2 regions of the Thalassotalea ganghwensis genome follow, and region 1 is predicted to be linked to the other one. Evidence: predicted binding sites of a transcription regulator. Region 1 holds the regulator's gene; the other holds the start of a gene.
What was found. Region 1 encodes MetJ, which represses methionine synthesis genes. Its sites were predicted from a motif close to TAGACGTCTAGACGTCTA; they were not measured.
Positions count from the first base shown of each region.

Region 2: metA (homoserine O-succinyltransferase MetA) is a predicted target of MetJ. The motif match lies at 2,710-2,727, and genes of this name have one in related genera.

Region 1 is NZ_JBQRUM010000013.1:71-15,592, forward strand. Features, by position in the region: gene ACSLUH_RS13365 (malic enzyme-like NAD(P)-binding protein) at 457-1,698, shown strand; gene metJ (met regulon transcriptional regulator MetJ) at 1,768-2,094, opposite strand; gene metB (cystathionine gamma-synthase) at 2,335-3,495, shown strand; gene metL (bifunctional aspartate kinase/homoserine dehydrogenase II) at 3,519-5,963, shown strand; gene ACSLUH_RS13385 (hypothetical protein) at 6,077-7,537, shown strand; gene argE (acetylornithine deacetylase) at 7,552-8,700, opposite strand; gene argC (N-acetyl-gamma-glutamyl-phosphate reductase) at 8,920-9,951, shown strand; gene argB (acetylglutamate kinase) at 9,944-10,717, shown strand; gene ACSLUH_RS13405 (ornithine carbamoyltransferase) at 10,753-11,664, shown strand; gene ACSLUH_RS13410 (argininosuccinate synthase) at 11,698-12,930, shown strand; gene argH (argininosuccinate lyase) at 12,932-14,869, shown strand; gene argA (amino-acid N-acetyltransferase) at 14,862-15,522, shown strand, end outside.
Region 2 is NZ_JBQRUM010000017.1:49,923-65,444, forward strand. Features, by position in the region: gene ACSLUH_RS15650 (IucA/IucC family protein) at 1-787, shown strand, start outside; gene ACSLUH_RS15655 (type III PLP-dependent enzyme) at 781-2,016, shown strand; gene metA (homoserine O-succinyltransferase MetA) at 2,831-3,787, shown strand; gene metH (methionine synthase) at 3,796-7,488, shown strand; gene ACSLUH_RS15670 (M13 family metallopeptidase) at 7,564-9,651, opposite strand; gene radA (DNA repair protein RadA) at 9,880-11,241, opposite strand; gene ACSLUH_RS15680 (PilZ domain-containing protein) at 11,397-13,886, shown strand; gene ACSLUH_RS15685 (DUF8614 domain-containing protein) at 13,932-15,522, opposite strand, start outside.

The DNA.
Region 1 (15,522 bases):
CTAGCAAATATCCCAAGAAAAAATGCCAGTCAGTTGTTAACTGACTGGCATTAAGCGTTATGCTGGCTTTTTTATTTGCATAGTTATGCAAATAAGTTCTTCAATAGAGATCGTGAGTTTAACGCTGTTGGCGGCATGTTAGCTGAATTATTGAACAATATTGCCGCAAATTAACGAAAATCGCTAAACTTGTTTTGAACGTGTTTAGCCTGATTTTTATTAATGAAAGCTAATAAATGCTAGTTTTAATCGCATAAATATCGCTTATATTAGCTATGTTATTTTTAAATAGGGACTGTTGATAGTCCCGTATATTATAGCCTGTAGCGATTTTTTATATAAAAACCCTATTGATTGTATCAAGTGATATGCAATACCATATAAATAATAAAAACAATAAAAGTTAACAGTACTTGTTCAGGTATTACAATTATTCAACGCATTTAGGAACACCCCATGGCCGACTTACGTCAACAAGCTTTAGATTATCATGCACTGCCTACTCCAGGTAAAATCAGTGTTGAGCTAACAACACCTGCAGAAACGAGCAAAGATTTAGCGCTCGCATACAGTCCAGGTGTTGCTGAACCGGTTAGAGCAATCGCCGAAAACCCTGAAGATGTTTATAAGTACACAGGCAAAGGCAACACGGTGGCGGTTATCACTAATGGAACAGCGATATTAGGATTAGGTAATTTAGGTCCTATGGCTGCTAAACCGGTAATGGAAGGTAAGGCGCTCTTGTTCAAACGTTTTGCTGGCATTAACTCGTTTGATATCGAAGTTAAACATAAAACCGTTGAAGATTTTATCGACACAGTGGCGAATATTGCTGATACCTTTGGTGGTATCAATTTAGAAGATATTAAGGCACCAGAGTGTTTTGTCATCGAAAAAGCGCTAATAGAACGCTGTAAAGTACCGATTTTTCATGATGATCAACACGGTACTGCAATTGTCACCGCCGCTGGAATGATCAATGCGTTGGAAATACAAGGCAAGCACTTACGTCACGCAAACATTGTTTGTATGGGCGCAGGGGCGGCTGCGATCGCATGTATGGAGTTACTAATAAAATGTGGTGCACAACGTGAAAAGATTTACATGCTAGATACCAAAGGTGTAATTCACACACGTCGCGATGACTTGAATGAATATAAGCGTTTATTTGCCAATAACACCGATAAACGTACGCTTGAAGATGTGATTGATGGCGCTGATGTATTTGTTGGTGTTTCAGGGCCCGATGTATTGGGTGCTGAACATGTTAAATTAATGGCGAATAACCCGGTTATTTTTGCCTGTTCAAATCCAGATCCTGAAATTAAGCCAGAGTTAGCATTGGCGACACGTGATGATGTTATTATCGCCACTGGGCGTTCTGACTATCCAAATCAAGTGAACAATGTACTGTGTTTTCCTTTTATCTTTCGTGGCGCATTAGATGTGCGAGCAAGAACGATTAATGATGAGATGAAGGTTGCTTGTGTTCATGCAATCAGAGAATTAGCAAAGGAACCTGTGCCTGAAGAAGTACTGGCAGCTTCCGGTGATAAAGCATTAGAATTTGGTAAAGACTACATTATTCCAAAGCCAATGGATACACGATTATGCGCTCGTGTTGCCCGCGCTGTCGCGATGGCTGCAGTAGAGTCAGGGGTTGCTGGTTTAGAGTTGCCTAAAGACTATATGTTATAAACGCTATTGCCATAAAAAAGCCAGTAACTTTATCAGTTACTGGCTTTTTGTTTAAATCAGATTGAATCGCTAGTCGTCATCACTGTAGCGTGAAAAATCGGTAATGCCTTTTTCCTCTAGCACTTTTCTGACACTAGCGGGGAGCTTCTCGTTGTTATCTTTGGCAAGATCTGCATCATCAGGTAAAGGTTGACCGGTAAATGCGTGTAAGAATGCTTCACATAGCAGTTCACTATTAGTGGCATGACGTAAATTGTTAACTTGTCTTCGAGTACGCTCATCCGTTAAAACCTTTAATACACGTAAGGGAATTGAAACGGTGATCTTTTTTACTTGTTCACTTTTTTTCCCATGTTCCGCATAAGGGTTAATGTACTCGCCATTCCACTTTGCCATGAAATTACCTCTGGGTTGTTTATCTTTATTGTATGTTGTTAAGTGATAAGAGCAACTGACTATGCTTGATCGCTGTAATTGGTAACAGTTACAAGCTATGATTCTACTGTTTGTTGGGCGGTAGTCAACTATATATGTGTAGAAGTTTAGATGTCTAAAACTTCTTGACCGTGAAATTTAAAACGTTTAGAGTTATAGACGTCCAAACATCTATTTAGAAAAAAGGCTTTAGGTACGGTTATGTCTGAAAAGAAAAATGCAACCATTGCGGTGCGTGCAGGTATCAATAGTGATCAACATCATGGCGCTGTCGTTGCTCCTATTCACCTATCAAGTACTTATTCCTTAAAGGGTTTTAACAATAAACGTCAATTTGATTATTCTCGTACCGGTAATCCGACAAGAGCAACTTTTGGGCAAGCCATTGCTGATCTCGAAGGTGGAGCGTTGGGGATTGTCACTAGCACTGGTATGTCAGCTGTGCATCTTATTTGTCAGTTGTTAACGACGGAAGATTCTGTCGTTATTCCTCATGATTGTTATGGTGGTAGCTATCGATTATTTACGCATTTAGCAAAACGCGGACAGTTTAAGCTGATTGTTGTTGATCAAAACGATGATGATGCACTTGCAAAGGCTTTAGCACAATCACCTAAATTAGTGCTAGTTGAAACACCCAGTAATCCGTTATTGCGCATCGTTGATATTGAAAAAGTTACCCAACTAAGTCTTCAAGCAGGTGCTTTGGTAGCAGTTGATAATACTTTCTTATCGCCTATTTTACAGCAACCACTGGCGTTAGGAGCTGATATCGTGTTTCACTCAACCACCAAATTTATTAATGGTCATAGCGATGTTGTCGGCGGTGTCTTAGTAACCAAAACTCAAGAATTAGGTGAAGAGTTAGCGTGGTGGGCAAACTGTATTGGTATAACTGGCTCTGCATTTGATAGTTATCTGGCTTTAAGAGGATTAAAAACGCTACCCGTTAGAATGAAGCAGCACCAAGAAAATGCGGATGCCGTTGCTTCGTTTCTATATCAACATCCAGCAATTGATACTGTTTATTACCCTGGCTTTGAACATCATCCCAATGCCGATGTTGCAAGAAAACAGCAGGAAAGTGCAGGTGCAATGATGAGTTTTGAAGTGAAAGGTGGATTAGAAGCGGTTAAAAAATTGTTCGATCATGTCGAGCTGTTTACCTTAGCACAATCGCTAGGCGGTGTAGAAAGTTTGATCAGTCATCCTTCAACAATGACACACGCAGGCATGGAACTCAGCGCCCAAATAGAAGCAGGGATCACGCAATCGTTAGTACGAATTTCTGTGGGTATTGAAGACATTGGTGATATTATTAATGATCTCAACAATGCTTTGGTCGCTAGTCAGTTAAATTAATTAAAGTTAAGTGTAAGTATCGTATGGAACAAGCAGCAAATGTTGTCGCATTAAGTGCTGACAATAATCAATTGGCTAAGCAAGCCGTCAATGTTCATAAATTTGGTGGTAGCAGTTTAGCGGATAAAACTTGTATTGAACGGGTCGTTGGTATTATTCAGCAACACTGTCAATTAAATGATGTCGTGGTTGTCTCCGCTAATGGCGACACAACGGATGAATTGTTTGATATTTTACCCTTAATTGAAACAAATGATGACGGACTTGAACAGTCACTTGCCATGCTCGAAAGTAACCAAGCGGCGTTAATCAATTCCTTACTTAATAAGTCAAGTGCGGCACGATTATGTCAATATTTGCGTGATGATCTCTTATTGGTTCGTCAATGGATTAAAGAAGGCTTTGGCAGCTATACTAACGACTTTCTAGCGTTTGGTGAGCTTTGGTCTGCGAGATTGATGTCTGCCGTTCTCAATGAGCGTGTTTGTCCCAGTGCATTTATAGATGCGCGAGATTTCCTTGTTATCGATAATGAGCGAGACTGTCAGGTACTTTATGATATCAGTGAAACAAACCTTAAGAGCTTGAGAGCTGACGGTAAGCTCACAGTCGTTACGGGTTACATCAGCCGTGATAGTCAAGGCTTAACTAAAACGCTAGGGCGAAATGGCAGTGATTATTCGGCAACGATTATGGCAGCGTTAGTTGGCGCCAATAATGTCACTTTATGGACAGATGTTGATGGTATTTACAGTGCTGATCCTCGTGTTGTTCCACATTCGAGAAAACTTCATCGCTTACCCAATGGTGTAGCTAAAGAATTGGGACGCTTAGGAAACCCGGTTCTACACGCTAAAACTCTTAAGCCGTTGACTAATCACGCTACACATCTACATGTCGCAAGTAGTTATGCACCTAATATCAGTGGTACAGAAATCGGATCTTTTGGTCAGATAGCAAAACAAGAATTGTCGGTAACTTATTTGAATGATTTATTGCTTGCGCGAAGTGACAGCTTTCTTGGTGATAGTGGCCTTAAAGCGGCACAAGAGTTTAATGCTATCACTTATGATGTTGATAAAGGCTTTATTGTTATTCATCAAGAGCAACAAAAATCTGTTAGTCAATGGCTAGCAAGTCACGATACTGAAGTGGCATTTATCCCAGCATCAATTATGGCAACAGTAGGTCATAAAGTGACAGAGCACGGCGATATTAGAGCGCGCTTTAAACGTTCTTTACGTCACAGCAAGGTCATCGAATTTGTTAAGTCTAAAAGTAAACATAGTTATATTGCAATTTTACCGCTTAACTGTACCGTAGAACTGCTCAATAATGTTCATCATGATATGACTAAAGATGCCCGTCATATAGGGCTAGTGGTTGTTGGTTTAGGTAATATCGGGACTCGCTTCTTAGAGTTGCTGCCTGAGCAACTCAATCGAGTACATGAACTTGAAAATCTTCACCTTGTTGGATTGGTAACTTCTAAGCAAGCGTTAATCAATAATGATGGCATCGATGCCTCAGAAGCAATGGAACAATTTAATCAGTATGCGCAAAGCTATGATAATGAACAGTTATTAGATTGGTTGTCCCATCACCCTTATGATGAATTGGTTGTCGTAGATATCACTCCTAGTGAAACGTTTAGTGAGCTTTACTTGCGGTTTTTTGAGCAAGGTATTCACGTTATTGGCGCAAATAAGTGGGCGGCTTCTTCTCCGGTTTCAACATATCAAGCATTAGTTGAAACGGCGGATAAAAGTAAAAGTATTTGGTTAGGCAATACGACGGTTGGCGCTGGCCTACCGATTAATTACGCGATTAAAGATTTACTGGATAGTGGAGATAAAATTACCGAAATATCAGGCATCTTTTCTGGCACGTTATCTTGGCTTTTTGAGACCTATACGGGTGAAAAACCCTTTAGTCAGTTATTGCTACAGGCACTTGAGCAAGGGTTAACAGAGCCAGATCCACGAGAAGATTTATCGGGACGAGACGTTCAACGTAAGTTATTAATTTTGGCTCGTACCGCTGGCTTTGAATTATCTTTAGAAGATATTAGTTGTCAAAACCTTGTTCCTAAGGCTTTAGCTGAACTATCAAAAGCAGAGTTTTTAAATAGCGTAACTAAATTGGATGATGATTTTCAGTCAAAGCTTGAACACGTTGTTGCAGAGCAAGCGTGCATGCGTTATATCGCGCGCTTATCGGTCAGTGAGCGAGGAATTAAGGCGAGCGTTGGTATCGAAGCGATTGGTCAGGATGATGCGTTTGCCAATATTTCTCCTGGAGACAATATCTTTAAAATACATAGTCAATGGTATGGAGATAACCCACTGGTTATTAGAGGGCCAGGTGCTGGACGAGATGTCACCGCAGGTGGATTGCACTCAGATCTTGTGCATATTTGCAAACAATTATCAGGAAGAACGCGTCAAGTAAAACTAAAAGGCGCATAGCCTTAGGATTAAGTACTTTGATCGATAAAGAAATTAAGTGCTTGAGTGTTCTGTAATTATTAACTAGCATTAGAAGGTGATAACAATAATGCTGAACAAGAAATCGCCTATTCATGTCGAAGAAAAATTACAGTGACACTAACTTTACTACTAAGGTCAAACAGCTTTTAAATAAGCTGTATGGCCGCAGTATATTAAAAGACTCTTTACTAGAGCGTGCCATTGCATTTTTCGAGTTACAGGCGGAAAATCAGCAGCAAATTGATAACTACAAATCTAAAATTGCCACGTTAAAGGAAAATGCCGAAGAAAACAAAACGGCAATTAAGCGCGTTGAAAGAGAATTGAGAGACTTTAAACAAGAGCTACGTTATGAAAGTAATGAGCGTTATAAGTATTTGTTTGAAGTCTGTGAAGAGGTGCTCTCGTTAACTGAGGGCGCAACGTTTGAAGAAACTAGTCGCAAATCGGCACAATTTCTCGGCACCATTCAGCTGATCAGTCCAACCGAAGGTAAAAAAGTCGCTGAAGTTAATGAGCGCCACAAATCGCTTTATAAAGGGATTTTGTGTTTACGCCTATTTGATCGGTTATACCTCGACCAATCCTCTGTACTTGAACACCCGTATCTAAAAGATAGCTTAGCTGAGTTATCGGTAGGCGATTATGAAGTGCTTGCTGCAAATGATAAAGAGGCGTTCGAGTCAGTTATTGACCGAATAAAAGTTCCAATTTTAATGGCGGCCATTATTCAGGATATCGGCAATTATCATCCCGATGCGCAAAAAATATTAACAGGCGCTGATGGTAAGCTTGATATTCATCGTACTTTACCCGTTGAAGAGCGAAAGGCGCTACTACAAATTAACTTTCGTGAAACGGTCAAGTTTTTGGTTGATGGTATTGGCGCGCCTATCTATGTCGGGAATTCCAAAGAAGAGCGAGATAAATTTAATATTGCTGAGCATCAAAAACTCGTTTTTATTAAACAGTTATTAAAAGGCTCGATTACCCCAAAACAAGGGATTGGTAATCTATTGAAAGTGCCTCAAATTTACACGTCGATAATTTTATCCACCAAGGCGAGTTATAGCTACAAGCTTTTACCTAAGGTATATCAAGCGCTTAATCAAAATGCTGATAAAGGTAATTGCAGTCAGTTGGTTGTTGATGCGTTATATAAAATAACGGGTGACTTCCCTCAAGGATTTGGGGTGACTTATATCCCTACAGACAAAGATGGTGAGAAAAGTGATCGCTACGAGTACGCTATAGTTACCCAACTTTACCCAGAGGATGGTGAACAGCCAATCTGCCGAACAGCGACACGACATCTCACTTTTATCGGCTTTGGCCAAGATATCATTATTGAAAAAGATAAGAACCTATACAATGTTGATGTGGCAAAAGATTTTGCCACTATCAGTAAAGAGCGCTTAAATGAGATTTTAGAGCTCTTGGCTTCTAATTATCAAGAGCGTAAAAAGCTCGACTTATTGCCAAGGTATTGGCATGCCGGTGATTACTTCACGATCAAAGATAATCAAAAGCTATGGAACAAGAGCAATAAGTAACAGAAGTTCATCCCTTACATGCAATATTTGTTGATTAACTGAACCAGCATCAGCTCTGTTTTCTCAATTTGATTATACGCCAAAAATTCATTGGGTTGATGGGCTTGATCGATTGAACCTGGCCCCATAACAATTGTTTGACAACCAAGTTGCTGAATAAACGGGGCTTCAGTTGCATAATTCACAGCACAACATGAATGTTCGGATATCTTTTCAGCAAAGCGTACTAATTCACTTGCCTTATCTTGCTCAAAACTCGGCGAGCTTGGGTGTAATTCTTCGATACTGATCCGCTCAGGAAATTTTTGCTGAATTGGCATTAGCGCTTCGGTTAACCAAGTAATTAGCTCTTCGTCTTTAAGTCCTGGCAATGCGCGCATATCGATATCTAAGTGACAATAACCACAAATGCGATTGGCATTGTCACCGCCACTAATAGCACCTAGGTTCAGGGTAGGCATGGGGACAGCAAATGCTTGGTTGGTATAATGTAATGCTAATTTTTCTTTAAGTTCGAGCAACGCATTGAGTACTTGATACATAATCTCAATAGCATTGACACCTAGATCTGGCTGACTTGAATGCCCCGACTGACCTTGTACTTTGATTCTATGTGACATATGGCCTTTATGCATAACAACTGGCACCAAATTGGTTGGCTCCCCAATAACCGCCACATCAGGTTTTATCCATTGCTTTTCCATAAAAAAACGGGCACCTGCCATGGTCGTTTCTTCATCTGCTGTTGCCAGTATATAGAGTGGTTTATTTAATGATTGCTTATGCAATTGCTTACAAGCTTGCAAAATAAAGGCGAAAAAGCCTTTCATATCGCAGGTACCTAAGCCGTAAAACTTATCATCAGCGTCTTTCACCTGAAAGGGATCGCTTTGCCATCGTTGTTCATCGTAAGGAACGGTATCACTGTGCCCAGCTAACAATAAACCGCCGTCACCATCACCTAATTTTGCCAACAAGTTATATTTATTTCGAGAATGAGGAACGCTATGAATGTTGATGGTAAATCCGAGTTGCTCAAACCATGCGGCCAGTAATTGAATAGTAGACAAATTGCCTTGGTCCCAATTGGGTAATGCCGAACTGATCGAAGGTTGTGCAATTAATTGTGTCAATGCTTCTTTAAAGCCTGGTAAATTTTTCATTTTTTATAAAATAATTATGCTAAATAGTTGCATATCTACCCATTAGGTGGTATTTTCGCCGTTGTTGAAGTATAGACAAGATTAATTGAGTTGTTGTTCAGCTTCAATACTTATTTATTTAACTACGGTTAATCTGGTTATATCGAAGATTTATCTCGGTGTTTGGTTTTAACGTTCACCTTAGGCAGTAAGGGTGAATAGAATTGCAATTATGAGGTTTTGATGAAAGTTGCAGTGGTTGGTGCAAGTGGCTATGTTGGTGCCGAGCTAGTTGCTTTGCTATGCCAACACCCACAAATGTCGCTAGTCGACCTAGTGGTGTCAGAAAGCAGTGATGCATTGGGGCAAAGCTTTTCGAGCTTATATCCTAAGTATCTGGGTATATGTGATACCTCATTAAAAGCACTAACTGAACAATGGCTTTCACAGGCCGCGGCGCATCTTGATGCCGTATTTTTAGCGACACCACATGAAACGAGTGTTGAGTGGGCGCCAAAATTTGTAGCCGCTGGGGTTAAAGTTTTTGATTTATCTGGAGGTTTCCGTTTAAAGGATGTGCACCTCTACCCTCAGTATTATGGTTTTAATCACAAGCAGAGTGATTTATTGACGACAGCGCAATATGGTTTGGCAGAGTGGTATCAGACTAACATTGCCAATACTTCATTGGTGGCTGTACCTGGTTGCTACCCAACAGCAAGTCTTTTAGCGCTATTGCCCGTTTTAACGCAAGACCTAAACGATATTAATAGCTTAATTGTGATAAATGGCGTAAGTGGTGTAAGTGGTGCCGGTCGAAAAGCATCTTTAGCAACAAGCTTCAATGAAGTGAGTTTGGCACCTTACAATATCTTGCAGCATAGACACCAACCTGAAATTAGCCAGCAGGCAGGTAGTCCTGTTATTTTTAACCCGCACCTAGCCCCATATAAAAGAGGCCTTCTGTGTACGATCACACTTAAATTAAAGCCATCAACAACCACTGAAATGGTTAATCAGGCCTATCTAGATGCTTATGAAAATAAGCCTCTGGTTCGTTTAACAGCTCAATGGCCAAAAGTCGATAATGTCGCGACCACGCCATTTGCTGATTTACATTGGCAGTTTGATCAAAATCAGCAAGTACTGGTGGTTAGTTGCGCTATCGATAATTTATTGAAAGGGGCAGCAGCGCAAGCGATTCAATGTGCCAACATTTCGCTGGGATTACCTAGTCATTTCGGATTGATTCAGGGGGCGCTTTATGAGTAAGCCGTTAGTCATAAAAATAGGTGGCGCAATTCTTGAAGATTCGTCAGCGTTAACAGCGTTACTGTCGGTAATTGCAAACCTAACGGAACAAAACGTTGTTTTGGTTCACGGTGGCGGATGTGTTGTTGATGAGCACCTTGCTCTAGCAGGCTTCACTACGACGAAGAAGGCTGGTTTGCGAGTCACACCCAAAGAGCAAATTGGCGTTATCGCTGGTGCGCTTGCCGGTACCGTAAATAAGCATATTGTTGCTATGGCTAATAACCAAAATTTGACTGCCGTTGGTGTATCGTTAAGTGACGGTGCAATGGTTAACTGCCAACCGCATCCACTGGACTTAGGTTGTGTTGGCGTTCCAGAGCCAAATAGCAGTACATTGCTCGATAATTTGCTTAAAAGTGGATTTTTACCTGTTATTTCTTCGATTGGTAGTCTGGCTGATGGGCAGTTAGTCAATGTTAATGCTGATGATGCTGCCGTGGTAGTTTGTCAATTATTAAATGCAGATTTATTACTGTTAACTGACGTTAACGGTGTCAAAGATGGTAACGGCAATTATATCGAGAGTTTAAGTCAACCTCATGCACAAGCGATGATCGAGCAAGGGATCATTGCTGGTGGTATGCAAGCAAAAGTTAACGCAGCATTTAAGGCTGCTAATCAATTACGACGAAGCATCGCGGTTGCTAGCTGGCAAGCTCCAGAGCAAATTACGCTTTTGCTCAACGGCGCTCATGTAGGCACCCGCATCCAGCCAACACTTTAAGTTTATTACCATTTAAATTTCGAACAGGATTAATTATGTCTTTCGTACATTTTTTGGCTGATGATCAATTCGGTCAAGCACAGCTTTTATCGTTAATTGAGCTGGCTAAAACGATAAAATCACACCCTAATGACTATGCTAAAGCATTAGCGGGTAAGTCGGTAGTTATGTTATTTGAAAAGCCTTCGTTAAGAACTCATGTTAGTTTTGATGTTGGTATTAACAAACTTGGCGGTCATGCACTCTACCTTGGACAACAAAATGGCAAGCTTGGCGAAAGAGAGCGTATTAGCGACTATGCTAAAAACCTTTCTTGTTATGCAGATGCTATAGTTGCTCGAGTTTTTCATCATGATGCTATTAAAGCCTTGGCGGAGCACGCCAGTGTACCCGTGATTAATGCACTTTGTGATAAGTTTCATCCCTGCCAAGCTCTAGCGGATTTTGTGACCTTATCAGAGCATTTTACATCGCTTGAAAACCTTAACTTTGCCTATGTTGGTGACGGCAATAATGTCTCTAACTCGCTGATGCTGATGGCCGCTATTTTAGGGGTCAACTTTACCTTAGTGTGCCCTCAAGGATATGGTCCAGACCAATCTATGATTGCCAAAGCAAAAGCTTTTGCTCAGCAATCTGGTGCCTCTTTATCAATACTTGATGATATAAAACAACTCAAACAGCAAGACGTTATTTACACAGATACATGGCTTTCAATGGGTTCTGACGCTACTTTAAAAGATATCGCAGCCACTTTTATGCCTTTTCAAGTCAACCATCAATTGATGGCGCAAACCGGCGCAAAATACGTCATGCATTGTCAGCCGGCGCATTTAGAACAAGAAATTACTACTGAGTTATTTGACAGTGAAATGGCAGTAGTGTTCGAGCAAGCAGAAAACAGAATGTGGGCGCAAAACGCCGTCCTTGTCAGCTTACTCAGTTAATTAATTAGTTTATAGAATATTTAGGAATTTATCATGGCATTAGCAGCAAAAAAAACCGTTAAAAAAGTCGTTTTGGCCTACTCCGGAGGGTTAGATACTTCAGCAATTATTCCTTGGTTAAAAGAGAATTACGATGGTTGTGAAGTGATCGCCTTTTGCGCTGACGTAGGTCAAGGTGAAGAAGAGCTCGTCGGTATTGAGGAGAAAGCACTGGCCTCCGGCGCCTCCGAGTGTCACGTTGTTGATCTAAAAGAAGCGTTCGTTAAAGAGTATATTTACCCGATCTTGAAAACAGGTGCTGTTTATGAGGGGCAATACCTTTTAGGTACGTCGATGGCACGTCCTGTTATAGCTAAAGCTCACGTTGAGCTGGCATTGAAATTGGGGGCAGACGCTTTATGTCACGGTTGCACTGGTAAAGGTAATGATCAAGTTCGCTTTGAGTCATGTTTTGCTGCATTGGCGCCAGAGCTTACCGTTATTGCTCCTTGGCGAGAGTGGGACATGGTTTCAAGGGAAGATTTACTTGCATACCTTGCAGAGCGCAACATCCCATGTTCTGCATCACTCACTAAAATTTACAGTCGTGATGCTAATGCATGGCACATCTCTCACGAAGGAGGCGAGTTAGAAGACCCTTGGTGTGAGCCATCCAAAGAAGTATGGACAATGACGGTGGATCCACAAGATGCTCCTGATCAAGCGGAGCGAGTGACCTTAAGTTTTGACAAAGGCGAGCTAGTTGCTGTTGATGGCGAAGCAATGTCAGCTTATAACGCACTGATGTACCTTAATGATAAAGCAGCACAACATGGTGTAGGACGTATTGATATTGTCGAAAACCGCTTAGTGGGAATGAAGTCTAGAGGGTGTTATGAAACACCAGGCGGTACTGTTTTAATGGCAGCGTATAAAGGGTTGGAAAGCTTAATTCTTGACAAAGAATCCTTAAAATATCGTGAATCTATTGGTCATCAGTTTTCTCATGTTATTTATGATGGTCGTTGGTTTACACCGCTTGCCAAGGCGCAATTAGCTGGCGCTGCAAGTTTCGCAGAGCAAGTTACTGGTGATGTTGTCGTTAAACTTTATAAGGGAATGGCAACCGTAACTCAGCGTCGCTCACCGAATAGCCTATACTCAGAAGCATTTGCAACTTTTGGTGCTGATGACGTTTACGATCAAAAACATGCCGAGGGCTTCATTCGCTTATTCAGTCTTTCAAGCAGAATTAACGCATTAGCCAAAGCAAATCAGGAGAACTAGTATGGCGTTATGGGGCGGTCGATTTAAAGAGCAAGCAAGTGCGCAGTTTAAGAAGTTTAATGACTCTTTACCTATTGACTATCGAATGGCAGTGCAAGATATCGTTGGCTCAATAGCATGGGCTGGTGCTTTGCATCAGGTTGGCGTATTGTCAGCGCAAGAGCTTGCAACCCTTGAACAGGCACTAACTGAGCTAAAAGTTTCGGTTGAGCAAAATCCTGAACAAATACACTCTTCCGATGCCGAAGATATTCATAGCTGGGTAGAGTTACAGCTAATAGAGAAAACTGGTGATTTAGGCAAAAAATTACATACTGGGCGCAGTCGAAACGATCAAGTAGCAACAGACTTGAAGTTATGGTGTAAAGAGTCTGGCGGTAATATTCTTATTGCCCTAGTGAACCTTCAGCAAGCGCTTACTCACCTAGCGGAGCAAGAACGAAATACTGTTTTACCCGGTTATACGCATCTTCAGCGAGCACAACCAGTGACATTTGGTCATTGGTGTTTGGCATACGTAGAAATGTTTAACCGCGATATCGATCGATTAAATGATGCTATTTATCGTTTAGACGTTTCTCCACTTGGGTCGGGCGCCTTAGCTGGCACTGCGTATCCTATTGACAGACAAGCACTTGCACATCAGCTTGGTTTTAGAAGCGCAACGATGAACAGTCTAGATGCTGTCTCCGATCGTGATCATGTGATTGAGTTACTTTCTTGTGCCAGCATTTCTATGATGCATATGTCTCGTTTTGCTGAAGATTTAATTTTTTATAACTCTGGCGAAGCCGGTTTTGTTGAGATGAGTGACTTGGTCAGCTCAGGCTCATCATTAATGCCGCAGAAGAAAAACCCTGATGCCTGTGAATTAATCCGTGGTAAAGCCGGACGGGTAAGCGGCGCATTGATGAGTATGTTAATGACCATGAAAGCGCTTCCTTTGGCATACAACAAAGATATGCAAGAAGACAAAGAAGGGCTCTTTGATGCGTTAGATACTTGGCAAGAATGTATGGAAATGGCGGTACTGGTGGTGCAAGGGCTTAAGGTTAATCGTTCGAGAACCTTAGCGGCAGCGCAGCAAGGCTACGCTAATGCAACTGAACTTGCCGACTACCTCGTCAGTAAGGATGTCCCGTTTAGGGAAGCTCACCATATCGTCGGTGAAGTGGTGCTATCAGCGATTGATAAAGGTTGTCCATTAGAGGACTTAACCTTAACGCAGTTGCAGGCGTTTAGTGAAAAAATAGATAAAGATGTCTACCAGCACCTTTCGATCGAATCGACATTGGATAAGCGTGAGGCTTTAGGTGGAACATCAAGAGCGCAAGTAGATAAAGCGATTGCCGGTAACAAAGATTTACTGAATGCTCAGGTCGTGGGTGCACCCGGTAAAGCGCAAATTAATGTGGCACTTAAACAAGTTAAGCAACGTTTGAATGCGCAACGGGCTGCTGCAATGTCCGTTCGTCATGCGAAAATGACTGACGTTGATAATATTTTGAGCTTGACCAACTATTGGGCTGAGCAAGGAGAAATACTCCATCGCTCACGTGACAATATTATTCATGATATACAAAATTTTGTTGTCGCTGAGCTCGATGGTGAAGTTGTTGGCTGCGCTTCTTTATATATCTATCAAACAGGTCTTGCTGAAATCCGCTCACTGGCGGTGGCATCGCATGCTCAGCATCAGGGGCAAGGGAAGGCATTAGTACAGTATTTGCTAGAATTTGCCCATCAAATGGCGTTGCAGCAAGTCATCGTCTTGACCTATTTGCCTGAATATTTTCAAACGTTAGGCTTTGTTGAAATCGATAAAACGCAATTGGCAGCCAATATTATCGAAGATAGCGAACTTGCGCCGGGTAAATCGCCTGAAGATGAAGTCGCCTTGTTGTATCAGTTAGTACAGAACGAAGTAGCAGATGAGTAATTTACCAACGGTTGCAACCGATCAAGATAACGTTAAATGGTTCAGAAATGCGGCGCCCTACATTAATGCCCATCGTGGAAAAACCATGGTGTTGATGTTTGGTGGTGAAGCCGTGCTTGATCATAACTTTGCCAATATCATTCACGATATTGCCCTATTAAGAAGCCTTGGCGTCAAATTGGTGCTAGTGCATGGTGCGAGGCCTCAAATAGAAGAGCGTTTAGCGCAACAGGGTATCGAGCGTCACATTGAAAAGCATGTTCGAATTACTGATGCAGAAACTCTGGTAGCGGTAAAAGATGCGACAGGATCATTACGTCTCCATATTGAAGCCTTGTTGACAATGGGGTTAGCAAATTCTCCGATGCACGGGTCACAAATTCGAGTCAGTACGGGGAATTTTGTTATCGCTAAACCTATCGGTGTTCGCGATGGTATTGACTTTAAGTATACCGGCAATGTGCGCCGCGTCGATACGCAGGCGATTAATATGCAACTCGATCACGGTGCGATTGTCTTACTTTCACCAATAGGTTATTCAACCACAGGCGAAGTCTTCAATTTGGCGCTAGAAGATGTCGCCACGCAGACAGCTATCGCGTTGCAAGCCGATAAACTGATCACCTTTACTGAGCAGGATGGTTTAACAGATG
Region 2 (15,522 bases), on a different contig from region 1:
ACCGAGCTCCGTTACGCTTGATTTACGTTCCTTAGTCAATAAAAAATCGTTTGAACATACTGAAGATGATGTTCAACAATTAAGTGAAGCATTTGGTTTATTGTTTCGTACTAGTTTTGATCAAGCGGAGTTAGATAATTACCAACCAAGGGTAGCGGGCGCTTTATTTTCAGATGATGAAGACTTCGCAAGTGCAGTGATCCCATATGTTAAATCATTAGCTTTAGCACACCATTTAACATTTAATAATGCAGCCTTATTATGGTTTGAAAACTATTTAACGAGTTTATTAACACCGGTTTTATATTACTTCTTTAAGTTAGGTATTATCTTTGAACCTCATTTGCAAAATACTGTTATCGGATTTACTGATCATTTGCCAACCCGTATTTACTTGAGAGATTTAGAGGGCACAAAACTAATCGAAGATTTATGGCCGCAACAAGCTATTGATAGTTTAAGCGAGCGGGCTAAGCAATCCATTCATTACGATCGAGCTCAGGGGTGGCGACGAATAGCCTATTGCACCTTGATCAATAATATTAGTGAAGCTATTTACCACTTGAGTGGCGATAGCAAGATACAAGAGCAAAAAATGTGGCGACAAGTGCGTCATGCCATTATTAAGTATCAGCAAGCATTCGGTCGTGAAATAGAGTTGGACGCTCTGCTAGCAGGTGAAAATATTCCTTGTAAATGTAATTTTATGACTCGCTTGTTAAAACGTGCAGATAAAGAGGCTGATTATGTATACCTAACGAATCCTATGGGAGAGTCATTATGTTAGCGACTTCGATAGCCAATAAACAAGTGACCCGACAGTGGTCATTAACATCACCATCCATTGAACATGCATTAAAGCAATTAAGTCGGCAAACCAATGAGCCACTATGTGCTTATATTTATGATCTTAACGCATTAGCACAACACGCGCAGGCTATGGTTGACGCTTTACCTGAGAATTGCCAATTATTTTATGCGGCTAAAGCTAATGCAGAGGCACCGATACTAGCAACACTGAAATCTATAGTGCATGGTTTTGAGGCAGCATCAGGTGGTGAGTTATCATGGCTATGTGAGCAGTTACCTGATGAAACTTTGATTTTTGGGGGGCCGGGTAAGCTCGACAGTGAATTACGACAAGCTATTAATGATGGCGTAGAATTTATACATGTAGAAAGTTTATATGAACTTCAACGTTTACAAAATATTGCTGAAGAACTGAATGTCCGCGTTTGTATTTTGTTGCGTATGAATATTGCGTTAGGTGGTATTGAAACAACTAAGTTAACCATGGGAGGAAAAGCGACACCTTTTGGTCTTGATGAAAGCCAATTGGATAAAGCATTAACAATAATACAACAATGCCCAAATGTAAAATTAGAAGGATTTCATTTTCATTTAATGTCTCATCAGCTATGCCTTAATAATCATCTAAAATTAATGGCATTATATTTTGATACCTTCCAACGTTGGCAAAAAAAATACCATTTAGCATTAAATCACCTAAACGTTGGAGGGGGGATTGGGGTCAACTATACCGATGTTAATGATGTTTTCGATTGGCCAAGGTTTTGTCACGAGTTGAAAAAACTGATCAATGAAAAAGGAGTGAATAGTTTAAAAGTTAGGTTTGAGTGTGGTCGTTATATTAGTGCTGCGTGCGGATATTATTGTATGGAAGTATTAGACATAAAAAAAAATCATGGTGAGAACTTTGTTATTGCCAAAGGAGGGACACATCACTTTAGAACACCCGCAGCTCAAGGTCATAGCCATCCTTTTACACTATTTAAAACGAATAAAAGGCTAGCTAATTCACCATCGTTAAAAGATTGTGAAGTAACTATAGTTGGTCAGCTATGTACGCCAAAAGATGTTTTAGCGAAAGGGCAATGGATTGATAGCATTAGTGTCGGCGATTATGTTGTCTTTAACCACGCTGGTGCGTATGCATGGAATATTTCACATCAAAATTTTTTAATGCACCAAAAACCTGATTTTTTATATGTATAAACTTTACATATATTATCGAATATTCATCTGGGCAGTTTAATGTGATTTTTCGCATCCCCCTTCGAATAAAATAAAGTCTGAATAGTTATATTTGGACTTTTTTACTTTTGTGTTGTTGATAGTAGGCATACATTTAAGCCATAAGTACAGGCCAGCAAACTAATAAATAACAAGAGTACTTTTATTGGTAAACCGATAAAATCATCAGTGTGGAATTTATACTTGAAGTTCCTGATTTTGTAGCTATCGAGGTTTCGCTGAGTTCAAAACGACTCAAAATTTTTCCTGTATAATGATTTCCCCAACTCCTCTTATAAGTGTGGTTTTCATTTGACATTTGAATACCCAAGGCTAATGGAGATTCAATATTATCAGGCAGAAATATTCGATTGATTTACCTCCAGCTAAGGCTGACATTACTATTGTGTACACCTGTATCGCTGAGGTTTCAATATGTTTGTTTGAACCTTTCTTCTGAATTAGTACCACTTCTTCATTGAAGCGATTAGCAATCAGTAAATTATCAGATAAAATTCGAAAAATATTACTTGCTAGTTTTTGCGTTTTACAAAATCATTAATCAAAAACGGGCTTGTAGCCCTTGCACTGTATCATTCTCGCGCTTGACGGTATTCTCATTTTAAATGACGTTTTACATAAACCCAAATTGGACTAACTCATAACCAAATCATTTGGACGTCTATACGTTTAGATGTTGACATATCTAGCAATCCAAGGCACATTAACCTTCCTAATTTTTAATAGCGATAAATCACGTTTCGTTATACTAAAGTAAAACTACAGGAGGTTGAGAATGCCCATTAAAATTCCTGATCAATTGCCAGCGTTGCAAGTGCTTGATAATGAAAATATATTCGTCATGTCAGAGCACCGTGCGATTAATCAAGATATCCGTCCAATGGAAGTGGCGATCCTCAACCTAATGCCGAACAAAATAGAAACTGAAGTGCAAATTCTTCGGATGTTGGCAAACACTCCGTTGCAAATTAATATCGATTTTGTTCGTATTACTACGAATGAATCAAAAAATACGCCTAAAGAGCATTTAGATACGTTTTATCATTTATTTGATGATATTAAGCACAAGCCCTATGACGGCCTAATTATCACTGGTGCGCCACTAGCATTACTTGATTATCAGCAAGTCACCTTTTGGGATAAAATCTGTGAAATCTTTGATTGGGCCGAGAAAAATGTTACTTCGACGATGTTTTCTTGTTGGGCTGCTCATGCAGCGCTTTATCATCACTATGGTTTAAAAAGAACGCTGAGAGAGCAAAAGTTATCAGGCGTCTACAGCCATCGCACGTTAAATCCTAAAGAAGAGTTAACTCGAGGCTTTGATGAGCGCTTTAATGTACCACATTCTCGTTATGGCTATATCAGTAAAGAAGACTACCAATCGGTTGATGAATTAGAGGTCTTGGCTGAGTCAGATGAGGCTGGTGTTTACCTCGTGGCCAGTAAGAATAAGCAGCAAGTTTATTTAACTGGCCATCCCGAGTACGACACATTCACGTTAAAAGAAGAGTATGAACGTGATGTTAAGGCGGGTTTAAACCCTAAAGCACCTGAAAATTATTTTAATAATAATGATGTTAGTAGTGTGCCGTTAAGTTCATGGCGTAGCCATGGTAGCTTATTGTTTACCAATTGGTTAAATTACTATGTTTATCAAATTACCCCGTATTTGTTGGATGCTGATAATATTCAAGCTATCCACCCTGTCGTTAAGCGATCGTTAAAATGAGTAGTAACATGAAAAAATCACCATCCTACGCTTTGTTAGAGCAAAGATTAAAAGACAATATATTATTGCTTGATGGCGCGATGGGTACCATGATCCAGGCCTATAAGTTTGAAGAGCAAGACTATCGAGGTGACAGGTTTGCTGATTGGCATTGTGAGGTTAAAGGTAACAATGACCTATTAGTACTCACGCAACCAGAAGTGATCAAAGCGATTCACCGCGAGTACCTGCAAGCGGGTGCCGATATTATTGAAACCAATACTTTTAACGCGACTACCATTGCCATGGAAGATTATGACATGGCGGCGATTAGTGCAGAGATCAATCGCGAGGCTGCTGCACTAGCGCGCATTGTTGTTGATGAATTTAATCAACAAACGCCAGATAAGCCGCGTTTTGTTGCGGGTGTCTTGGGACCAACAAACCGCACCTGCTCAATTTCTCCCGATGTTAACGACCCATCGAAGCGAAACGTTACTTTTGAACAGTTAAAAGCGGCATATATTGAATCAACTAAAGCGCTCATTGAAGGTGGTGCTGATATTATTTTAGTGGAAACGATATTTGATACCTTAAATGCTAAAGCGGCTTTATTTGCAGCAGAAACCGTGTTTGAAGAGCTTGGCTATTGTTTGCCGATTATGATTTCTGGCACCATCACCGACGCGTCAGGCAGAACCTTATCTGGGCAAACTACGGAAGCGTTTTATAATTCTTTACGTCATGCTAAACCAATTTCTTTTGGTTTAAATTGTGCGCTTGGGCCGAAAGAGTTAAGACAATATGTTGAAGAGCTAAGCCAAAATTGTGAGTTTGCGGTTTCTGCGCACCCTAATGCGGGTTTACCGAATGCGTTTGGTGAATATGATTTAGATGCACAAAATATGAAGGTGCATGTCCAAGAATGGGCGCAATCGGGCTTTTTAAATATTATTGGTGGCTGTTGTGGCACAACACCCGAACATATTGCGGCAATGGCAGAAGCGGTTGCAACCTTACCACCAAGAGTCATTAGTGAGAAAGAAGTTGCCTGTCGCTTATCAGGTCTTGAAGCATTAACCATTGATAAAAACAGTTTATTTGTCAATGTTGGTGAGCGCACTAACGTGACAGGATCAGCAATATTCAAACGCTTAATCACTGAAGAAAATTATGATCAGGCTATCGCTGTTGCGCTACAACAAGTTGAAAATGGGGCGCAAATCATCGATATCAACATGGATGAGGGCATGCTTGATTCTAAAGCGGCAATGATTAAATTTTTGAATCTGATTGCTGGTGAGCCTGATATCGCCAAAGTGCCTATTATGCTCGATTCGTCAAAGTGGGATATTCTTGAAGCGGGCTTACAGTGCATTCAAGGTAAAGGTATTGTTAATTCTATCAGCCTCAAAGAAGGGGAAGAGAGTTTCCGTCACCAAGCAAAATTAGTGCGTCGCTACGGTGCTGCCGTGATTGTTATGGCCTTTGATGAAGAAGGGCAGGCTGATACTCGCGAGCGCAAGTTTGAAATTTGTCAACGCGCTTACCGTATTTTGGTTGATGAATTAGATTTTCCACCAGAAGACATCATTTTTGATCCGAATATTTTTGCTGTCGCAACAGGTATCGAAGAGCATAATCGCTATGCGGTTGATTTTATTGAAGCAGTCGGTGACATCAAGCAACATTTACCCCATGCAATGATTTCTGGTGGTGTCTCAAATGTTTCGTTTTCATTTCGAGGAAATAATCCGGTTCGAGAAGCCATTCATGCAGTATTTCTTTATCATGCCATAAAAAATGGCATGGATATGGGTATCGTCAATGCCGGTCAATTAGCGATTTATTCAGATATTCCCGAAGATCTGCGTCTTGCTGTAGAAGACGTGATCCAAAATTCAGATGATGGGGCAACAGAGCGTTTACTCGATGTCGCAGAGCGTTATCGGGGACAGGCCGGTGTTAGAGACAATAAAGCGGATCTTGCATGGCGAGAACTACCGGTCAATAAACGGTTAGAGCATGCGCTGGTTAAAGGGATTAATGAATTTATTGTTGAGGATACCGAAGAAGCGCGATTACAAGCAACACGGCCGCTTGATGTCATTGAAGGACCACTTATGGATGGCATGAATGTGGTTGGTGATTTATTTGGTGCTGGTGAGATGTTTTTACCCCAAGTCGTAAAATCTGCTCGGGTAATGAAACAAGCGGTTGCTCATTTGAATCCTTATATCGAAGCGGAAAAAACGGAAGCCAAATCGAATGGTAAAGTGTTATTGGCTACGGTAAAAGGCGATGTGCACGATATCGGTAAAAACATTGTTGGTGTTGTTTTACAGTGTAATAACTATGACATTATTGATCTTGGTGTCATGGTGTCCTGTGAAGAAATTCTCAGAGTTGCAAAACAAGAGAAGGTCGATATTATAGGCTTGTCAGGTTTGATCACTCCATCTTTAGATGAAATGGTGCATGTCGCGAAAGAAATGCAGCGTCAAGGTTTTACCTTGCCATTACTCATTGGCGGTGCCACCACATCGAAAGCCCATACCGCGGTAAAAGTATCTCCACAGTATGAGCATCCTGTCGTTTACGTACCTAATGCATCACGCTCTGTTTCAGTGGTCAGTAATTTACTGTCAGATGAGCTCAGACCCGCGTTTATGGAAAGACAAGAATTAGAGTATCAGCGAGTGCGCGAAAGGCATTATAAAAAGGGGCCTCGTTCAAGTTTGATTTCACTTGATGAGGCTAGAGCTAATGCCACCCCCATTAGTTTTGACAATTATCAGCCAGTTAAACCTAATAAACTCGGTGTTACCGTGCTTGAAAAGCTCGATTTAAATGTCGTGCGAAATTATATTGATTGGACGCCATTTTTTATGACATGGCAGCTATCAGGTAAATATCCGTTGATTTTAAAGCATGAGGTTGTCGGTGAAGAAGCAACGCGTTTGTTTAATGATGCCAATGCAATGCTTGATGACATTATTGCCAATAATAACTTAACCGCTAAAGCTGTATTTGGTTTATTTCCAGCTACGCGCGTTCAAGACGACATTATTATTTTTGAAGATGAGCAACGAGAACAGCAATTAATGCGAGTTCACCATTTGCGCCAACAAAGTAAGAAGCCACAAGGGCAATATAACCGTTGTTTAGCTGACTTTGTTGCTGAGCAAAGCTCTGGTATCAACGATTATGTCGGTGCCTTTGCTGTGTCTGCAGGTTTTGGTGCCGAAGACTTAGTCAAGCAATACGATGCCGAGCATGATGACTATAACAGTATTCTGGTTAAAGCAGTTGCTGATAGATTAGCTGAAGCAAGCGCAGAGTATCTTCATGAGCAAATTCGAAAAGAATATTGGGGCTATGCACCAGATGAACAACTGGATAACGATGGATTAATTCGTGAGCAATATCAAGGTATTCGCCCGGCACCAGGCTATCCAGCGTGCCCTGAACATACGGAAAAAGGACTGTTATGGAAATTACTCAACGTTGAAGAAAACATCGGTATGGAATTGACTTCAAGTTATGCGATGTGGCCTGGAGCGGCGGTTAGCGGCTGGTATTTTGCTCACCCAGAAAGTAAATATTTTGCGGTAGCTAAATTGGGTAAAGATCAGGTGTTAGATTACGCGGCAAGAAAAGGTTTTACCATTGAACAAGCTGAACGTTGGTTGTCTGCCAATTTGGATTATGAACCAGAATAGCGCTAATGTTTAGCAAAACCCCACAGGAAAAAAACCGGTGCAAGCACCGGTTTTTTATTAGGTCATTATCTGAAATTACCAGATACGAATACGTTCTTCTGGTGCTAAGTAAAGCGCATCGCCTTCTTTAACATCAAACGCTTTATACCATGCATCGTGGTTACGAGGCGCTAATGCTCTGAAACGACCCGGAGCGTGTGTACCTGCGCGTAATTGGTTTAGCATACTTTGCTCGGTACGCTTTTCTTTCCATACTTGCGCCCATGCTAAGAAGAAACGTTGATCGCCAGTTAAACCATCAATGATCGGTGCTTCTTTGCCGTTTAAGCTTAATTTGTATGCATGATATGCCATGGCAATACCACCAACGTCACCAATGTTTTCACCTAAGCTGTTTCGACCATTAACGAAATTGTCAGGGATTGGTTCGTACTTGCTGTATTGCTCAGCAAGTTTGTCGGCTTTAGCTTCAAATGCGGCGCGATCTTCGTCAGTCCACCAGTTCCGTTGAATACCATTGGCATCAGATTTTGAGCCTTGATCATCAAAACCGTGACCCATTTCGTGACCGATAACGGCGCCAATGCCACCATAATTTACTGCTGGATCTGCATTTGGATCAAAGAATGGTGGTTGCAATATTGCAGCTGGGAAAACAATTTCATTGAATGAGCTATTATAGTAAGCATTAACACGCTGTGGTGTCATGCCCCAACGGTTACGGTCGGTTTTTTCAAGCTCTTTTGATGCTTCTTCTGCTCTGAAGAATTGACGAATATTTTGAATATTACCCATCAAGTCATTAGCTGAAATACTCAAACCGTCAAATGATTGCCATACATCAGGGTAACCGATTTTTGGATTAAATGATGCTAGCTTAGCACGTGCATTGACTTTAGTATCGGCGCTCATCCAATCTAGATTATCAATACGCTCCCCTAGGGCTTTACGTAAGTTTTCAACGAGTTCAGCCATCTGCTTTTTAGAAGATTCTGGGAAGTACTTGTCTACGTAGATTTTACCAATAGCAAAACCTAATGACTCGGTACCTGACATTTGGCTAATCGCACGCTTCCAACGTGGACGAGGCTCTTTTTGACCGCTTAATTCGGTATTATGGAATTTGAAGTTGGCGTTAAAAATGTCTTCGGACAATAACGAAGCGTTGTTAGAAATAGCGTGATAAGTTAAGTAATCTTTCCAAATGCTTAAATCTTCGTTATTGATCAACTCAATCATTGCTTTTACTGGCTCTGGTTGAGAAACGTTTAATTGCGGCACTTGATATTGTGTTTGTTCAAAGAATAACGACCAGTTAAATCCAGGGTATTCTTGCGCAAGTTGATCACGTTTGATTTGGTTTAACGTTAGATCACGATCACGACGTTTTTCTCGTGGCCAGTGCCCTTCAGCAATTTTGGTTTCTAATGCTAAAATTGCCTCTGCTTTTGCTTGTGTGTCTTCAACACCTGCAAATGCAAGCATTTCGGCGATATGTGCTACATAAGCTGCACGAGTTTTTGAGAAACGCTCGCTTTCTTCTAAATAGTAAGAACGATCCGGTAAGCCTAAGCCGCTAGCACCAAGAGAAAATTCATATTTATCAGGGTCTAGGCGATTAAACCACATACCACCCGTTAACGGGCTGGCAACGCCGTTTAGCCATGACTGACCAAAAAGCACAGTTAAATCATCTACTGACTTTACTTGTGCAATTTTTTCCAGCGTTGGTTTAATCGGTGTGATACCCAGTTTATTGATAGTTTCTACATCCATATAGCTGTTGTAGAAGTCTGCAACCATCTGCTCTTCAGCATTTAAGTCTTTGCGAGAGGTTACATCATCAATAATTTCTTTTACTTGCTTTTCACTACGCTCTGCTAGTGCAGTAAAAGCGCCGTAACGTGTTTTGTCTGATGGCATTTCAAAGTTATCATACCAAGTACCGCTGGCATGCATAAAAAAGTCATCACCTGGTTTAACATCAAGGTTACGGGCACTTAAGTCTACACCAAATGAGCCTAATTCAGCTTTACCCGTTGAGGCAGTTGCGGGAGAAGTTACTTCTGATTTTTCGGCAACTTGAGCTGTTGTGTTTGATTGTCCGCCACATGCGCTGAGTAATACAGCGCTAATGGACAATGCGATTAATGATTTTTTCATGTTGGTTCTCTTGTCATTATTATAAGAATTTTTAACATCGCCTATATTGGAGAAACCAATCGTGATGTCAAGCCTGACGGGATAAGTAATGTGAATATTGCGATTAGTTGTACATTTTTGGCCTAGTAACACGCCAAATAGTGATTATTTGGTAGAAAGTATGCACTTTTTATAGATAAAGTGCATATCGAATGATGTTCGTATAGCGTTTGAAACTTGGTCAACGCATTAAATAACTTCTAAGGCGTCACTAAGCTTTTTAACCCCTATAACCTCCATGCCATCGATGGCTTGTTTAGGCATATTGTTAAATGGAACAATAGCGCGCTTAAAACCATGTTTAGCGGCTTCATAAATTCGCTCTTGTCCACTTGGTACCGGACGAATTTCGCCAGAGAGGCCGACTTCACCAAATACGACAAGATCTCTTGGCAGGGGAGCATCGCGAAAGCTTGAAACTAAAGCAAGGATCAAGGCTAAATCAATGCTGGTCTCAGCAACTTTAACGCCACCAACAACGTTTACAAATACATCTTGGTCGTTCATTTGTAGCCCACCATGACGATGTAAAATCGCCAACAACATCGCTAAACGATTCTGTTCTGCACCGACGGCAACACGACGGGGATTGCCTAAAGCAGAATGATCAACCAATGCTTGAATTTCAACGAGTAAGGGTCGAGTTCCTTCCCATAACACCATCACAACGCTTCCAGCGGTTTGCTCTTCTGAGCGAGATAAGAAGATAGCTGAAGGATTTTTAACTTCTTTAAGGCCGGTGCTGGTCATGGCAAAAACACCCAATTCGTTTACAGCACCAAATCTATTTTTGTTACCTCGAAGTGTTCGGTATCGTGAATCCGTACTTCCCTCTAACATAATCGAGCAATCAATACAGTGCTCTAATACTTTAGGCCCAGCAAGACTGCCATCTTTAGTTACGTGGCCAACAAGTATCATTGCGACATGGTGTTGTTTGGCAAACCTTGTTAAGTATGCGGCAGCCTCTCTTACTTGCGAGACACTGCCCGGCGCCGATTGAATGTCGGCCATATGCATTACTTGTATCGAATCAATAACGATGATTTTGGGCTTTTCTTTTTCGGCTATATGGCAAATGTTTTCAACACTGGTTTCAGATAACAACTTAAGGTTTTCGGCTTTAATCCCTAGGCGGTTAGCGCGCATGGCTACTTGCTGTAATGACTCTTCACCCGTAATGTACAGAGCAGACATTGTCTCTGATAAGCTGCACATAGTTTGCAGTAAAAGCGTACTTTTACCTGCTCCGGGCTCTCCACCAATGAGAATGGCACTGCCGGGAACTATGCCGCCACCTAAGACACGATCAAACTCTAAAAAGCCTGAAGAAAAGCGTGGTAGTTCCGCTAAGTCGATGGTGTCAAGAGTTTGAACTTTTGCCTCGGTAAAACCAGCAAAACCAGAAAAACTGCCGGATCTTGACGGTGATTTGGGTTGTCTAAATTCGGAGATAGTATTCCATGCTTTGCATTCATTACATTGGCCAAGCCAGCGAGAATACTCAGCTCCGCAATCAGTACAAACATATGCTGTTTTTGTTTTTGCCATGATTTTTACCCAAAGGTACGGTTATTGCTTAAAAAAGATAAAATAATGAAACGGTTAGTGAATATTATACGTAAGATCGCTTGTTAGACGTTAAAATATCAACGTATAATTATTTATTCACGCAATGAGACTATTGTAATAATAATTGGCCATAAATGACTAAAGATTTCTCAAAATATCAGCATATTATTGATAACTTCAAAGGTAAAGTTTCGGCGAAAGACTTTGAAGCTAAGTTTGCTGACGCTACTCAGTCACTGAATAAAACTGAGCGCTTTTTATTAAAAATGGAAATCAAGCGTTTGGCCAGTCCATGTACACGTTTAGTCGATTTGCGTGGTCATGTTGATGGTGAGTGTCGAGCCTATGAGCATGAAGGTCGAGTACATTTCTTAGATGATGTTGCCATTAAAGTTTTTGAGCAAAACGTTAATGTGTACGGAGAGTATACCTTTGGTGTTTATGAAGCACTCATGAATACTGAAAATAATTTCAGAGTGATGTATCAACGGGAGAAAGCAAACCCGCAAAATTCTGCTGAACTTCAACAAAATCAAACACAAAAAAATAAAGAGAAAACTCAGTACCCGGCAACTTTATACCGTTTTGGACCTTATTTTGACCGCAAAGAGGAACGAATGAACTTTGCTATCGCGATTAAGGTGGTAGTTAATGATAAAGATGTGCTTGACGCGACGAGTTCCGATATCAGTATTAATGGCTGCAAATTTCGTTTTTCAAAATCGCAATCACTCCAAGTTCGACAAATAATTTCTATCCGCTTTATTGGGCTTGAACAAGAGTTTCAGTTTAAAAATGAAGATAAGTATGAGTATGAAGTTAGGAATATTCATACGGTAGAAGATGTACAATGGGTAGGGTGTCGACGAATCTATCGAACCGATGAAAGTCGTGATGGTTTCAATAAGTTTCTCAATGGTTATATTCAAGGTAACAAACGTCGATATAAAGTTAACTTAGACAATACCATAGCGGCGCTGAAGTCGAGAATTTTTGAACAATTTACGTTGCCTAAGTCAAATGAATTGCCAATTTTTCTTCATGAAGTTGATGGTGTGCCAACCCCTAAATACGCCTTAACTTGTCACAATAATCAATCGATATATCAATACTGGCAAGACGAACGTCATACATCGACGCTGCACTATTTGGTGACACCTGAGCGTCTAGCGCGCTTAAAACGCGTTCAAAAACAAGGTAAAGCTTTATACGTTTATAGTTTTATTCATCGTAGTCAGGGTAAAAGCTACTTTTATACAGCCGATAATGTTCAGTTAAGTGATGATAAAGCTTTTATGACAGAGTACTTAGGCTTTGCTGCTAATAAAGGTGATTTTATGATCACCCAGTTAACGCTTCTAGAGGTTAACCCTGACTATGCTGAGTCACGACTAACCTTGTCGAATACGATTGCCAAAAAAGATCAATATTTAAATTTACCGATGCCTGATGACGTTAAAGAGACCATTGAACAATTGACTTATATCGTGGTCGCTAACGAATTAGCTGAGCCAAATTTATTTAAAATTTATCACCAGTTAAATTATGAAAATATCAGTACCGCAAAGTTAAAAACCTTTGGCCATAAACGTCAAAAGCAAGGGCTTATCGTCGAAGATGTTGGTGTTAACTACAACAATCAACGCTCAGAGCCACGCTTTTACTATAAAACGCCGGTGATACTAGAAGTGGGCGGTGTCACGTGGAAAGGCGTATCAGAGGATTTTTCAGCCTCGGGCTTAAAAGTAGAATTGGAGAAAAGTGCCGCACTGAGTGCATCAGAAGTTGTTAATGTAACTTTTCCTCAGTTACAGAAGATTACCGCATCATTTGATTTGAAAGGCTTGCCTTATGAAGTGATGCACATTAATAAGAAGAAAAATGTTCTTAATTTGCGTGTGCATGTGCAAAAGCATCGCCATATCGGTAGGGCGTTTTTTAAAGCGCTTATCGAAAAGAATAAAGACAAGCTAACGCGTGATGAATACGCGATGATGAGACCTGAACTTGCCAAAGCATTGCGTAATATCTACAGTCGAAGTGTCGCTATCCCTTCTTTAGTTATTCAAACGAGTGGCAGTCGTTACAAAATAGAGGTAATCACCTGTAATTCAGACAATGTTAAAATCATAGACCTTTGTCAACAGCTTAGCGATAGACAAAGGTTTTATAATTTGTATCCTTTGCTCAACAATTTACAGGCGACCACATTAATGCATTCTACCTTAAAAAGAATGCAGTCTCGTGATTTACCGATTGTCGACATTATTTATATCGCCATTGATGATAGTAAAGAGATTATTGAACAAGCGGTATCAACGAAACTTGAATCTGAATTTGAGTCAGAGCAAGATAAAAAGCAATTCATTCGAGATGCATTAAAGTTAGGAAGCTTTACCTGTATTCAAGTGAAACTATCACGCGTTGACAAACCTGATATTGAACATTTAAGTCCTGAGCTTAATTATATTAGTTCTTATGCTATTCACCGAGGTAAACAGCTAGAGCAAGAAATATGGAGTGTTGCCGGTGTTGCTCAACTATTAGATATTACTGAAGAGGCAATGACACGGTTCCATTTGATACCCGAAAAAGAAAACCTAAGTCATGAAGTGATGACTTAGGTTTTTATTGGCAAATGCCGAGTAAATGCTAACGGCCTTTATCGTTTATAGGCCTAGCTCGTTTTTACCTTGTTCAAAAACAATATCTACAGGAATATTGGCTTTTGATAATAAGTCTAAATCGTTTTGTAATCTTTCCGTTATTACACCACTTTTGCTGACTAATTCATCGACTCCTTGATAATCTCCATTACCCTGTAATTCAAGGATCAGTGCGGATAATGAATCAATAGCCTTAGTCATTTTCTCCATGTTAACGCTGTATAAGCCTTGTTCATTGCGGTCAAATGCACCTTGCTCGGCAAAATAATTAAAGCGAACCATATTTGCTTTACCATGGGCTGAACTCGCGCCAAAGCGAACTGAGCGGAAGATGCCAGCAAGGAAAGTGGTGTAGTAGTCTTGAAGGATACCTTCAGTGATCGCGCCTTTTTCTAAAAGCTGTCTTACCATATACAAACCTAGGATATCCGCTTTACCTTCTTCTAGTGCTGATGCATGCTCTTTTAATGCTTGGCGAACGGTACCTTTATCGTTAATGGTATTTTTAATACCTAACCCATGCGCCACTTCATGGAACATAGTGTTGGCGAAAAATGCATTAAAGGTAACATGCTTACGTTGCTCTGGGACAATGAGTTGTTCTGCAATTGGTACCAATATAGCGTCATATTTTGCTCGCATGGCGTTTTTAAGTTGTAAACGACGAGTGCCTTTCTCCAACTGAACTTGTTCGTCATTTGGTAAGTTGATGGCAATTGTCTTACTTCCTGCATTTGAATGGCCAGCGTAGTATATGACATCGTAAGCATTCAAATCTGCGTCTGAACCTGGTGTTTCAGCCTTATATTTTTTAGCGACAGGTAGGCCTTTTTGAAGCTCAGGTAAATACTGTGCATATTTGGCAAGTTTTTCACTCCAGCTCATATCCTTTATCAAAACGTATGACTCAAAAGCTGCACGATAACCAAATAACTGATCTTCATAGGTTTCAATAGGTCCGATAACCACATCGATTGGGTTGTTTTTCATATCCATCCAAGCAAAGTCGGATTCTTGGTACTCGTCGGTTCTTAAGGCTTTAGCGCGTAAGGTTAAGTAGTTTGCAAACTCTTTATCTTTAGCAAAAGTAGCGGCTTTCTCTAATATAGCTGCTGCTCGGTTTAGTTCATCACTGTATGCTTCAGAATATGCGATAGTGGTTAGCTGACCTTGTTCGTTTCTTTTTACTAAAGAATAAAGACCTTTTTTATCAGGAAATTGAGCCTTTTCGAACTCATCCTTTGTCATATCTTCAGGATAAAACTGAGCGCCTAATGGCTTCTCTTTCATTTCTGACAAGAAAACGGTATCGCCATTCAGTCTATCCCAAGGGCCATAATTGATATCAGCAAACTCGCGGACTTTCTCATCCTTGATACTGGCCAAAAATGCCTGTTTGTTATCACCAAATGCTTGTTTCCAGAATAGGTCATCCATAATATCTGACGCTTCAATCAACAGCGCAATCATTTGTTTTTGTTCTGTGGTTAAATGACTTAAATCTGCAGTTAGTTTAACAGATTGATAGATATCAAGGCGGTTGTTGTATTCAGGTATCAAGGTTGGGCTAACATTGTTAGGTGCGGTGGCGTTT